DNA from 3 places in the Rahnella sp. 1L-D-7-B-C2 genome. Region 1 is predicted to be linked to each of the others. Evidence: predicted binding sites of a transcription regulator. Region 1 holds the regulator's gene; each other region holds the start of a gene.
What was found. Region 1 encodes sigma-54, which starts transcription at its own class of promoters, with help from an activator protein. Its sites were predicted from a motif close to GTTGGCACANNTTTCGCTNT; they were not measured.
Positions count from the first base shown of each region.

Region 2: AC0Z7K_RS22600 (gamma-glutamyltransferase family protein) is a predicted target of sigma-54. The motif match lies at 1,940-1,959, and genes of this name have one in related genera.
Region 3: glnK (P-II family nitrogen regulator) is a predicted target of sigma-54. The motif match lies at 1,453-1,472, and genes of this name have one in related genera.

Region 1 is NZ_JBXAVQ010000010.1:94,320-97,615, reverse strand. Features, by position in the region: gene ptsN (PTS IIA-like nitrogen regulatory protein PtsN) at 1-87, opposite strand, end outside; gene hpf (ribosome hibernation promoting factor) at 197-484, opposite strand; gene rpoN (RNA polymerase factor sigma-54) at 508-1,941, opposite strand; gene lptB (LPS export ABC transporter ATP-binding protein) at 2,043-2,768, opposite strand; gene lptA (lipopolysaccharide ABC transporter substrate-binding protein LptA) at 2,775-3,296, opposite strand, start outside.
Region 2 is NZ_JBXAVQ010000025.1:18,509-21,804, reverse strand. Features, by position in the region: gene AC0Z7K_RS22610 (AtzE family amidohydrolase) at 1-64, opposite strand, end outside; gene hpxX (oxalurate catabolism protein HpxX) at 61-255, opposite strand; gene AC0Z7K_RS22600 (gamma-glutamyltransferase family protein) at 271-1,857, opposite strand; gene AC0Z7K_RS22595 (MurR/RpiR family transcriptional regulator) at 2,066-2,905, shown strand; gene AC0Z7K_RS22590 (transporter substrate-binding domain-containing protein) at 3,169-3,296, shown strand, end outside.
Region 3 is NZ_JBXAVQ010000007.1:109,104-112,399, forward strand. Features, by position in the region: gene amtB (ammonium transporter AmtB) at 1-972, opposite strand, end outside; gene glnK (P-II family nitrogen regulator) at 1,053-1,391, opposite strand; gene AC0Z7K_RS13790 (SmdB family multidrug efflux ABC transporter permease/ATP-binding protein) at 1,733-3,296, opposite strand, start outside.

The DNA of each region.
Region 1 (3,296 bases):
ACGTTTTTTGCTGGCGCAATGAACGCCGCTTTTGGTGCATTCGGCATTGAGCACCGACGTTAATTGCATTGCTATATCGTTGATCATGTCATCTTCACTTTTGCGCTGATTCACCCTTAAAGCTATATCGGCTCGTTCCCCGAAGGTCACAAGCCGATGCCCGAAGGTGTGTAGCACAGGGTTGGCTACATGAATGTCAGTGCTGTTTCAGTTTGTCTTTATGTTTGTTCAGCTGACGGGCCAGTTTATCAACCAGTCCGTCAATCGCTGCGTACATATCCTGATGTTCCGAGGTGGCATGCAACTCGCCTCCGTTCACATGCAGTGTCGCTTCCGCGACTTTTTGCACTTTTTCAACGCTTAACACCACATACACCTGATTAATCCTGTCGAAATACTGTTCTAACTTCGCCAGTTTCAACGAGATGAATTCTCTCAGGGGATCGGTGATCTCAATGTGATGTCCGGTAATGTTGAGCTGCATAATGTCTTCCTTCTCTGTTGAGGTCAAACTAACTGTTTACGCTGGTTTGAGGGCGGGATGGACAAAGACTCTCGGTATTTTGCAACGGTACGGCGTGCAACCATGATGCCCTGATCGGAAAGCAGGGTTGCTAACTTACTGTCGCTGAGCGGTTTTACAGGATTCTCCGCGGCTATCAATTTCTTCACCAGCGCCCGGATTGCGGTGGACGATGCCTCGCCGCCGCTGTCAGTACTGACATGGCTGGAGAAGAAATACTTCAGTTCGAAAATGCCGCGCGGGCTGTGCAGGAACTTCTGCGTCGTCACGCGCGAAATCGTCGACTCGTGCATTTCAACGGCGCTGGCGATATCGGCCAGCACCATTGGTTTCATGTATTCATCACCCATCTCAAAGAACGCCTGCTGCTGTTCGACAATGCAGCGCGTCACTTTCAGGAGCGTGTCATTACGGCTTTCGAGACTTTTGATCAGCCATTTGGCTTCCTGCAGATTGCTGCGGATAAACTGCCCGTCGCTGTCGCTGCGGGTGGAATTGCCCATCGCGGCGTACTGCTGGTTGATCTTCAGTCGCGGAATGCTGTCTGAGTTCAGTTCGACGGACCAGACGCCCGACACTTTGCGTACCAATACATCCGGGATCACGTATTCTGACTCGCCGGTATTGATCGACTGCCCCGGTCGCGGATCAAGAGACTGGATCAGGAGCATCGCTCCTTTCAGTGTATCTTCTTTTAGACGGGTTGATCGCATAAGTGCGCGGAAATCATGGTTCGCCAGCAGATCCAGATGCTCGCTGATGATAAGTCTGGCTTCTGTGATGAAAGGCGTTTCCGGGACGTACTGAGAAAGCTGAATCAGCAGGCAGTCGCGTAGATCGCGCGCCGCCACACCCACCGGGTCAAAACGCTGAACGCGCTTTAAAACAGCTTCGACTTCATCCATGGTGACGTTTTCATCGCCAATACTTTCGAGGATGTCGTCGAGAGAAATTGTTAGATAACCAGTGTCATCCACGGCGTCGACAATGGAGGTTGCGATAGCGGCGTCGGTGTCGGAAAACGGCGTCAGCTCGACCTGCCACATCAGGTAATCCTGCAATGTTTGGGTAGTTTCACCCTGATACACCGGCAGTTCGTCGTCGCTGTAATCATTGCCGGTACCGGACGGGGTGCCTGCGGTGTAAATCTCATCCCAGGTGGCATCCAGCGGCAGCTCTTCGGGCATGTCTTTCTGCTCGAGGGCTTCGCGGGTATCCAGACCTTCACTGTCAGGGGTTTCGACCGCATCGATTTCATCGTGCAGGTCAGTTTGTTCCAGCAGAGGGTTGCTCTCCAGCGCGAGTTGGATCTCCTGTTGGAGCTCAAGCGTGGACAATTGCAACAGACGGATCGCCTGTTGTAATTGAGGAGTCATGGCCAGTTGTTGGCTGAATCTGAGTTGCAAACCTTGCTTCATATCTTGGCTTTATATCCGTGGCTGATTTGAGACGGTATAGCTTCGGTCAGAAACGGCCTGTTTACGTTAACGCGCAACAGGCTCGGTTCAGGCGGCGCAGATCACAGACGGAATTCTTCACCGAGATAAACACGTTTCACTTGTTCATCAGCAAGAATGTCGGCCGGAGAGCCGTGGGCGATAAGTTTGCCCTGACTGACGATATAGGCACGTTCACATACGTCCAGCGTTTCACGGACGTTGTGGTCAGTGATCAGTACGCCGAGGCCGCTGTCACGCAAATGCTCAATGATTTTTTTGATATCGATGACGGAAATCGGGTCAACACCGGCGAAGGGTTCATCCAGCAGAATAAACTTAGGATTTGCCGCCAGCGCGCGGGCAATTTCCACACGACGGCGTTCACCACCGGACAGTGACTGACCGAGGTTATCGCGCAAATGGGAAATATGGAACTCTTCCATCAGCTCGTTAGCGCGATCGTTTCGCTGGTCTTTATTCAGGTCGTCACGGATCTGCAATACCGCCATCAGGTTATCAAACACGCTGAGGCGACGGAAAATGGACGCCTCCTGAGGCAGGTAACCAATGCCGCGACGTGCGCGGGTGTGCAATGGCAGAAGGCTGATGTCTTCGTCGTCAACGATAATGCGGCCCGCATCACGCTGCACGATACCGACCACCATGTAGAACGTGGTGGTTTTACCGGCACCGTTAGGGCCGAGTAATCCGACGATTTCGCCCGAATTAACGGTCAGGCTGACATCTTCAACGACCTTACGGCCTTTGTATGCCTTCGCCAGATTTTCTGCGATTAATTTTGCCATAAATTATCAGTTACTCTTTTTGGTCTGGCCGCCGGCTGCTGCCGGGGTCTTTTCCTGCAACTGCGTCGGAACCAGAACGGTCGTGACACGGTTGCCTTTATCACTGAAGGCTTCCATCTGCTGCTTTTGCACCAGATAGGTAATACGATCGCCTTTCACGTTACTGTCGAGCTGTTCTAAGTACGCGTTGCCGGTGAGGGTCACCAGATCGGTTTCCACTTCATAACGGACTTTCTGCGCGTGGCCTTTGATAGGTTTGCCGTTGTCCTGCAACTGGTAGAAAGTCACCGGGTTGCCGTAGCCTTCAACCACTTCTTTACCGGATACGCCTTGCGGGCGGATCACGACCACTTTATCGGCTTTGACCTGAATCGAACCCTGATTCACCACCACGTTGCCGGTGAAGGTCGCTGTGTTGGTATTCACATCCAGCGCCTGATTGGCGGAATCAATGGTGATCGGTTTCGTCGTGTCATCTTTTAACGCGAATGCTGGAATACTGACGGCCAGCAAGGAGCCTGTGATCAG
Region 2 (3,296 bases), on a different contig from region 1:
AGATGTCGCCCTGCGCAATCGCCAGATGCAACTGGCTGATGGTGAAATTTTCCAACGATTTCATGCTCTGTATACCCCGGCGATTTCCAGACGCGGGTCGAGCGGTAAATCCATCAGCGGTTGCGCCATCTGCGCGATGCGGCTGAATTGCACCAGTAATTCCTGACGACGTGCTTCGTCGAGTTCCAGCGCCAGAACGGATTCCATCTGGCGGACATAAGCGGCCCAGTCGGTCGCAACAGGTGTGTTTTTCATGGTGTTTTCTCCTTATCAAAAACCGGCAGCGCTGCCGTTGCTGCGCGGGTCGGACGCGCCTTCAAACATGCCGTTGGTGTGGCGCACAATTGCGCCCGCATGGCCGACGGCTTCACTGAAATCCGGTAACAGCTCGACGTCGTGACCGCGCTGGCGCAGCCCGGCGAGCGTCGGATATTCGAAACGGCCTTCCAGTTTCAGTGAGTCGGAGCTTTCGCCCCAGGTGCGGCCGAGCAGCCAGCGCGGGCCGCTGATCGCCTGTTGTAAGGATTGCCCCTGCACCACGTGACGGATGAACACTGCGGCCTGCGTTTGCGGCTGGCCGTCACCGCCCATCGAGCCATACACCATCGTGCGACCATCGTATAAACGGGCGGCGGCCGGGTTGAGCGTATGGAACGGTTGTTTGCCCGGCGCGAGCGCCAGCAGATGTTCCGGGTCGAGGCTGAACGAGGCACCGCGGTTTTGCCACAGGACGCCGCTCTCCGGCAGCACCACGCCGCTGCCAAATTCGTGATAAATGCTCTGAATGAAGGAGACCGCCAGCCCGCTGCTGTCCATTACGCCCATCCAGACGGTATCGCCCGGCCCTTTGCCCTTGCCCCATTCGGCGGCGCTGTGGGGTTTGATGCGGGTGGCGAGAGCGTCGAGGTACTGCGGATCAAGCAGGCTTTGGGCGTCCTGCGTCATCATGCGCGGATCGGTGATGAAACGGTCGCGCAGGCCGAACGCCAGTTTGGTGGCTTCGACGATGCTGTGAATGGTGGCGATTTCGTCCATGCCTTCAAGCGGCAGACGATCGGTCAGACCGAGGATCGCCAGCGAGACCAGACCCTGCGTCGGCGGCGTCAGGTTGTAGATTTCCCCTTTGCTGTGCCTGAGGCGCAAGGGCGTGCGGCGCTGCGGTTTGTAGGCCGCGAGATCGGCGCGGGTGACCGGCATACCGAGCTTTTCCATGTCGGCGGCCATGCTGTCAGCCAGCTCGCCACGGTAGAAACTTTCCAGCCCGTCTTCGCACAGCATCGATAAGGTCTGCGCCAGCTGCGGCTGGGTAAAACGGTTTCCGGCGCGTGGCACTTCGCCGTTGGGCAGAAATACGTCGGTGAAGGATCGGATGTCTTTGAGTTCGTGCTGTTTGGCACGGGTGGCGGCCTCCTGCGAGGCGGTCAGCGGAATGCCGTCTGAGGCGTAACGGATCGCGTCACGCAGCAGGCGCGACAGCGGTTTTTGCTCGCCGCCAAATTCAGCGGAAACGTTAAGCGCTTCCTGCCAGCCGCCGACGGTGCCTGCCACGGTCAGTGCAGATTTCGGGCCACGGTGCGGAATGTGCGTTTCACCGGCATAGAAATCGAGAGAAGCGAGCGATCCGGCTGCGCCGCTGGCGTCAATGGCGACAGGATTACCCTGTGGCGGCACAATCAGCCAGAAGCCGTCGCCGCCGAGGCCGTTCATGTGCGGATAGACCACGGCGATGGTCGCGGCGGCGGCCACCATGGCTTCAATGGCATTGCCGCCTTCGCGTAATACCGCAAGCGCGCTCTGGCTCGCCAGATGATGAGGCGTGACCGCCATACCTAACGGCGCGCTGTTACTGTTAATCATGCGATGTCCTTTGTTGCGTGTCTTTTCTTATGTGCTGATATCAGCCGCGCGTGCAGGGGAAGAGGGCGCGATGTCATTAAGTTAAGCAAGAGGTGTTCCACATCCGCAGGATCCCACCAGGTTCACGGATAAATTCGCTTGCATTGGCAAGCATAGTGCATGGTATGTTCCGCCATTGACTGAAACTTCCGTTACAAAAGGGTCGGACATGAAACAAATTGACGAGCGTCTGCGCGACCATTACCCGGCACTGACGCCGCAGGAACAACGCGTAGCCGATTTTATCCTCGCCAGCATTGATGACCTGATGAGCTACAATAGCGCAGAGCTGGCGCGGCTTAGCGGGGTGTCGAAGGCGACGGTAAGCCGCCTGTTTAAGCGGCTCGGTTACCCGAGCTATCGCAACATGCGCGATGAAATGCGCACGCTGCGCCAGAGCGGAATGCCGCTGACCGACAGCCGCGATGCGGTGCAGGGCAACACGCTGTTGTCCCGGCACTATAAGCAGGAAATGGCCAACCTGACGCAGTGGATTAACCAGATCGACGCCGCGCAGTTCAGCGCGCTGACCGCCGCGCTGAGTCAGGCGCGACAGGTGCGTCTGCTGGGCTTTCGCAACAGCTATCCGGTGGCGCTGCACCTGCGCCAGCAGCTGATTCAGGTGCGTCCGGGCGTGGTGATGATGCCGCAGCCGGGGCAGACGCTGGCGGAAGAGCTGGCGGATCTGACCGCGCAGGACGTGGTGATTTTCGTCGCGTTCCGCCGCAGACCACGCATGGCGAAGGCGATCCTCACGCAGTTACAGACGCTGGGCGTACCGGTGCTGCTTATCTGCGAGCCGCAGGCACAGACGCTGACCCCGCTGGCGACCTGGCATCTGGCGACGCCGCTCGACAGCGTATCGGCCTTCGACAGCTATTCGTCGGCGATGAGTCTGGCCAACTTACTCAGCAACGCGTTGCTGCATGAGATGCTGGCCTCCGGCCGTCAGCGAATTCATCAGATAAACGATCTGTACAGCGATCTCGACGAACTCGAACAGCGCTGATTGCCGATCCCGGTTCAAACAGGGCGCTTTTTTGGTGCCTTTGCACAGTTAAGGTGCGCCGGCATTTATCCGCTTAGCGTTTTTTGCCCTGCCGCAAGGCAAAAAACGCGGCCATGAAAAGTTTCCATTCCTCATAATTCCTTGTCATACCGTGACTTCGCGCACATTTCTTCGGTTGAATCGCTTTTGGCACATTCGTTGCAGAGTCATGTTTATAAGAATCTATCGTTCCAAAAACCTTTCACCGGAGATAATCTATGAACATGAACAAACGGCTGTTGGCGTGGGCAGGTGCTGCAATGCTGGTTCTTCAGGCATCCAGCGTGATGGCCGATCAGTTGCAGGATATTCAAAAACGCGGCGTGCTGCGCGTGGCAGTACCGCAGGATTT
Region 3 (3,296 bases), on a different contig from region 1:
AGTCACGACACCCCACAGACCTGTGATACCGCCGACCAGACCGATAATCAGTGCGCCACCGACGCCGACCGTACCACAGGCTGGAGTGATAGCAACCAGACCCGCGATAGCACCTGAGCTTGCGCCCAGCAGAGAAGGCTTACCGCGAACCAGCCATTCAACCAATGTCCATGACAAGATTGCGCCAGCGGTTGCAATGACCGTATTCAGGAAGGCCAGAGCCGCAATCGGGCTGGCAGCACTTGCTGAACCGGCGTTGAAACCGAACCAGCCGACATACAGGATAGCCGCGCCAGTGAAAACCATTGGCAGGTTATGTGGTTTGAATGCTTCTTTGCCGAAGCCCGCACGTTTACCCAACAGGTAAGCACCGACCAGACCCGCGATAGCGGCGTTTATATGAACAACCGTACCACCAGCGAAGTCCAGCGCACCGTCTGCTGCCAGGAAACCGCCGGCCCAAACCATATGTGCCATCGGAATGTAGGAGAAGGTCAACCAGATAACGGTGAAGATAAGTACCGCAGAGAAACGTACACGTTCAGCGATACCGCCAACGATCAGCGCCACGGTGATACAGGCGAATGAACACTGGAACGCCACGTGAATCATCTGCGAGAAGGTACCAGTGACGGAATCGAGGCCGATGCCCTTCATCATCACGTTACCGAAACCGCCGAAGAACGCGTTACCTTCGCTGAAGGCCAGGCTGTAACCGTAAAGGACCCACAGTACGCAAACCAGAGCAAACGTTACGATAACCTGAGTCAGCATCGACAACACGTTTTTAGAACGCAGCAAGCCGCCGTAGAACAGCGCCACGCCAGGCACAGTCATAAACAGGACCAGTGCAGTACAAATCATCATAAACGCGTTATCAGCACCGTTAGCGGCTGCTGGCGCGGCGGCCATGGCAAGCGAAGGCAACAATGCAACCGCGCCAAGCCCCATCATGGATAAAAGTTTTTTCATTATTAACCCACCCCTGTTTCTCAAAACCGTTTTCTAAGCTTTTTTATCTCAACTCTTCATGCAAAGAGGTGAGCCTGAAATTACAGTGCTGCTTCGTCGGTTTCACCGGTACGAATACGGATAACGCGTTGCAATTCAGCAACGAAAATTTTGCCGTCACCAATCTTGCCGGTGTAAGCCGCTTTACTGATCACGTCGATGACTTCATCGAGCTGATCATCAGCGATAGCAATGTCGATTTTTACTTTTGGCAGGAAGTTCACGCTGTACTCTGCACCGCGATACAGTTCAGCGTGACCTTTCTGACGGCCGAAACCTTTAACTTCCGTTACGGTCAGCCCCTGAATTCCAACAGCAGACAGCGCTTCGCGCACGTCTTCCAGCTTGAAAGGTTTGATCACCACAGTAACCAGCTTCATTTTGCCACTCCTCGAATTAAGGGCTTGCCGCGAGAGAACCCGCGCCCGATACGAAATGGATAAAGCAAAGGGTGTGCCAGAGTTGAAATTTCTGAAAGATTGGTGATTTACCCGCGCAATACGGCATTTTCAGAATAATCGTGACGGGGCGCACAATGGGGAGGTCGGGCCATTATAAGAAAGCCCGCACTATTTAAGTGCTACGCGCTGCTTTTTAGTGCAACAGGGTCCATCAGGATTGAGGTATGCATTAAAGGGGGGCAAGAAGGGGGAAATATTGCGAAACACACAGTGACATACAGGGACCCAACGCAATGTAACGCGCTGCGTTGGGTCAAGGATTAGGCGTTTTCTGTAGCCGCAGTTACCTGCTCTGTAGAGGCAAGTTCCTGTCCGGCAAGCTGCAGCTGATACATCTGATAATACCGGCCTTTTTCGTTTAACAGTTGCAGGTGATTACCCTGCTCTACGGCCTGACCACGATGCAATACCAAAATATTATCCGCATCGACAATAGTCGAAAGACGATGGGCAATAACCACCAGCGTGGTTTGCTGACGGATAGCCCGCAAAGCACGCTGGATCGCCTGCTCTGTTCCCGAATCGATATTGGCCGTTGCCTCGTCAAGGATCAGAATCTCCGGTGCCTGCACCAAAACGCGCGCCATCGCCAGTAACTGCTTCTGCCCAACGGAGAGATTATTCCCCTGTTCACCCAGACGCGTATTAAGCCCTTCAGGCATGTCGCGAATAAGTGGCGAGAGTTGCACAATATCGAGTGCGTGCCAGACCTGTGCTTCATCAATATCGCGCCCTAAAGTCACGTTGGCGAAGACAGATTCGGCCAGCACTACAGGATCCTGCTGAACCATCGCAACCCCTTTGCGCAAGCTGGCATGCGATAGATCTGCAAGGTTACGGCCATCGACTCTGATTTCCCCCTTATTGAGCGGGTAATACCCCATCAGCAAATTCGCCAGCGTACTCTTGCCACTGCCGGTATGCCCCACCAGCGCAACAAAACCCCGCGACGGCACTTGCAGCGATATGTTTTCCAGCACCCATTTTTCCGGGAGATAGGCAAAGCTCACATTTTTGATTTCAATCTCACCGCTGGTCAGCAACTTATTGTCAGAGCCATATTGCTGCTGCGTTCTGTCCATCAGGTCAAAAATACGCTCACCTGCGACGACGGCCTGCTGAAGAATCGACTGTTGTGAAGTCAGTTCGATCAGCGGTTCGTTCAGACGTCCCAGATAGTTGATGAACGCATACAGGACACCAACGCCAACAGAACCTTCCGCGCTGAATCCGAACAGCAGTAATAAACCGCACAGAATCAGTGAGGAGAACAGGCTGAGCAGCGGACGCAGCAGGAAACCTTCCAGCCGCAGCGTTTGCATACGCGCCAGATAATGCGACTGGCTGGCGCGCGTCAGGCGTTCACCGAAGCGTTTTTGCTGACGGAATTGCTGGATGACGTTCATCCCGTTAATGACTTCATTGAACCCGTCATTGATGTCCGCCAGATAGCTCCGCACCTTACGCACGATAGGCGTACTGTAAATCTGGTAGAGCCCCATCACGACGAACACCGCAGGGAAAATACAAATTGCTACCGAGGCCAGACGCCAGTCGAGACTGAACATCGCCACCAGCATCGCGCCAATCAGAGCAATGCTGCGCAATACGGTTGAGACGACGGTGACGTAGAGATCGCGGATCACTTCCGTGTCGTTGGTAACGCGGGAAATCAACTGCCCGACCGGCTGGGTGTCAAATGCACTGAGTGGCTGGCGCAGGGCGGCGTCCATCACATCTGTGCGTAAACGCTGAACCACACCGACCGCTGCCCGATTAAACAACAGCGCCTGAAAATAGTGCAAACCCGCAGCCAGAAATTGC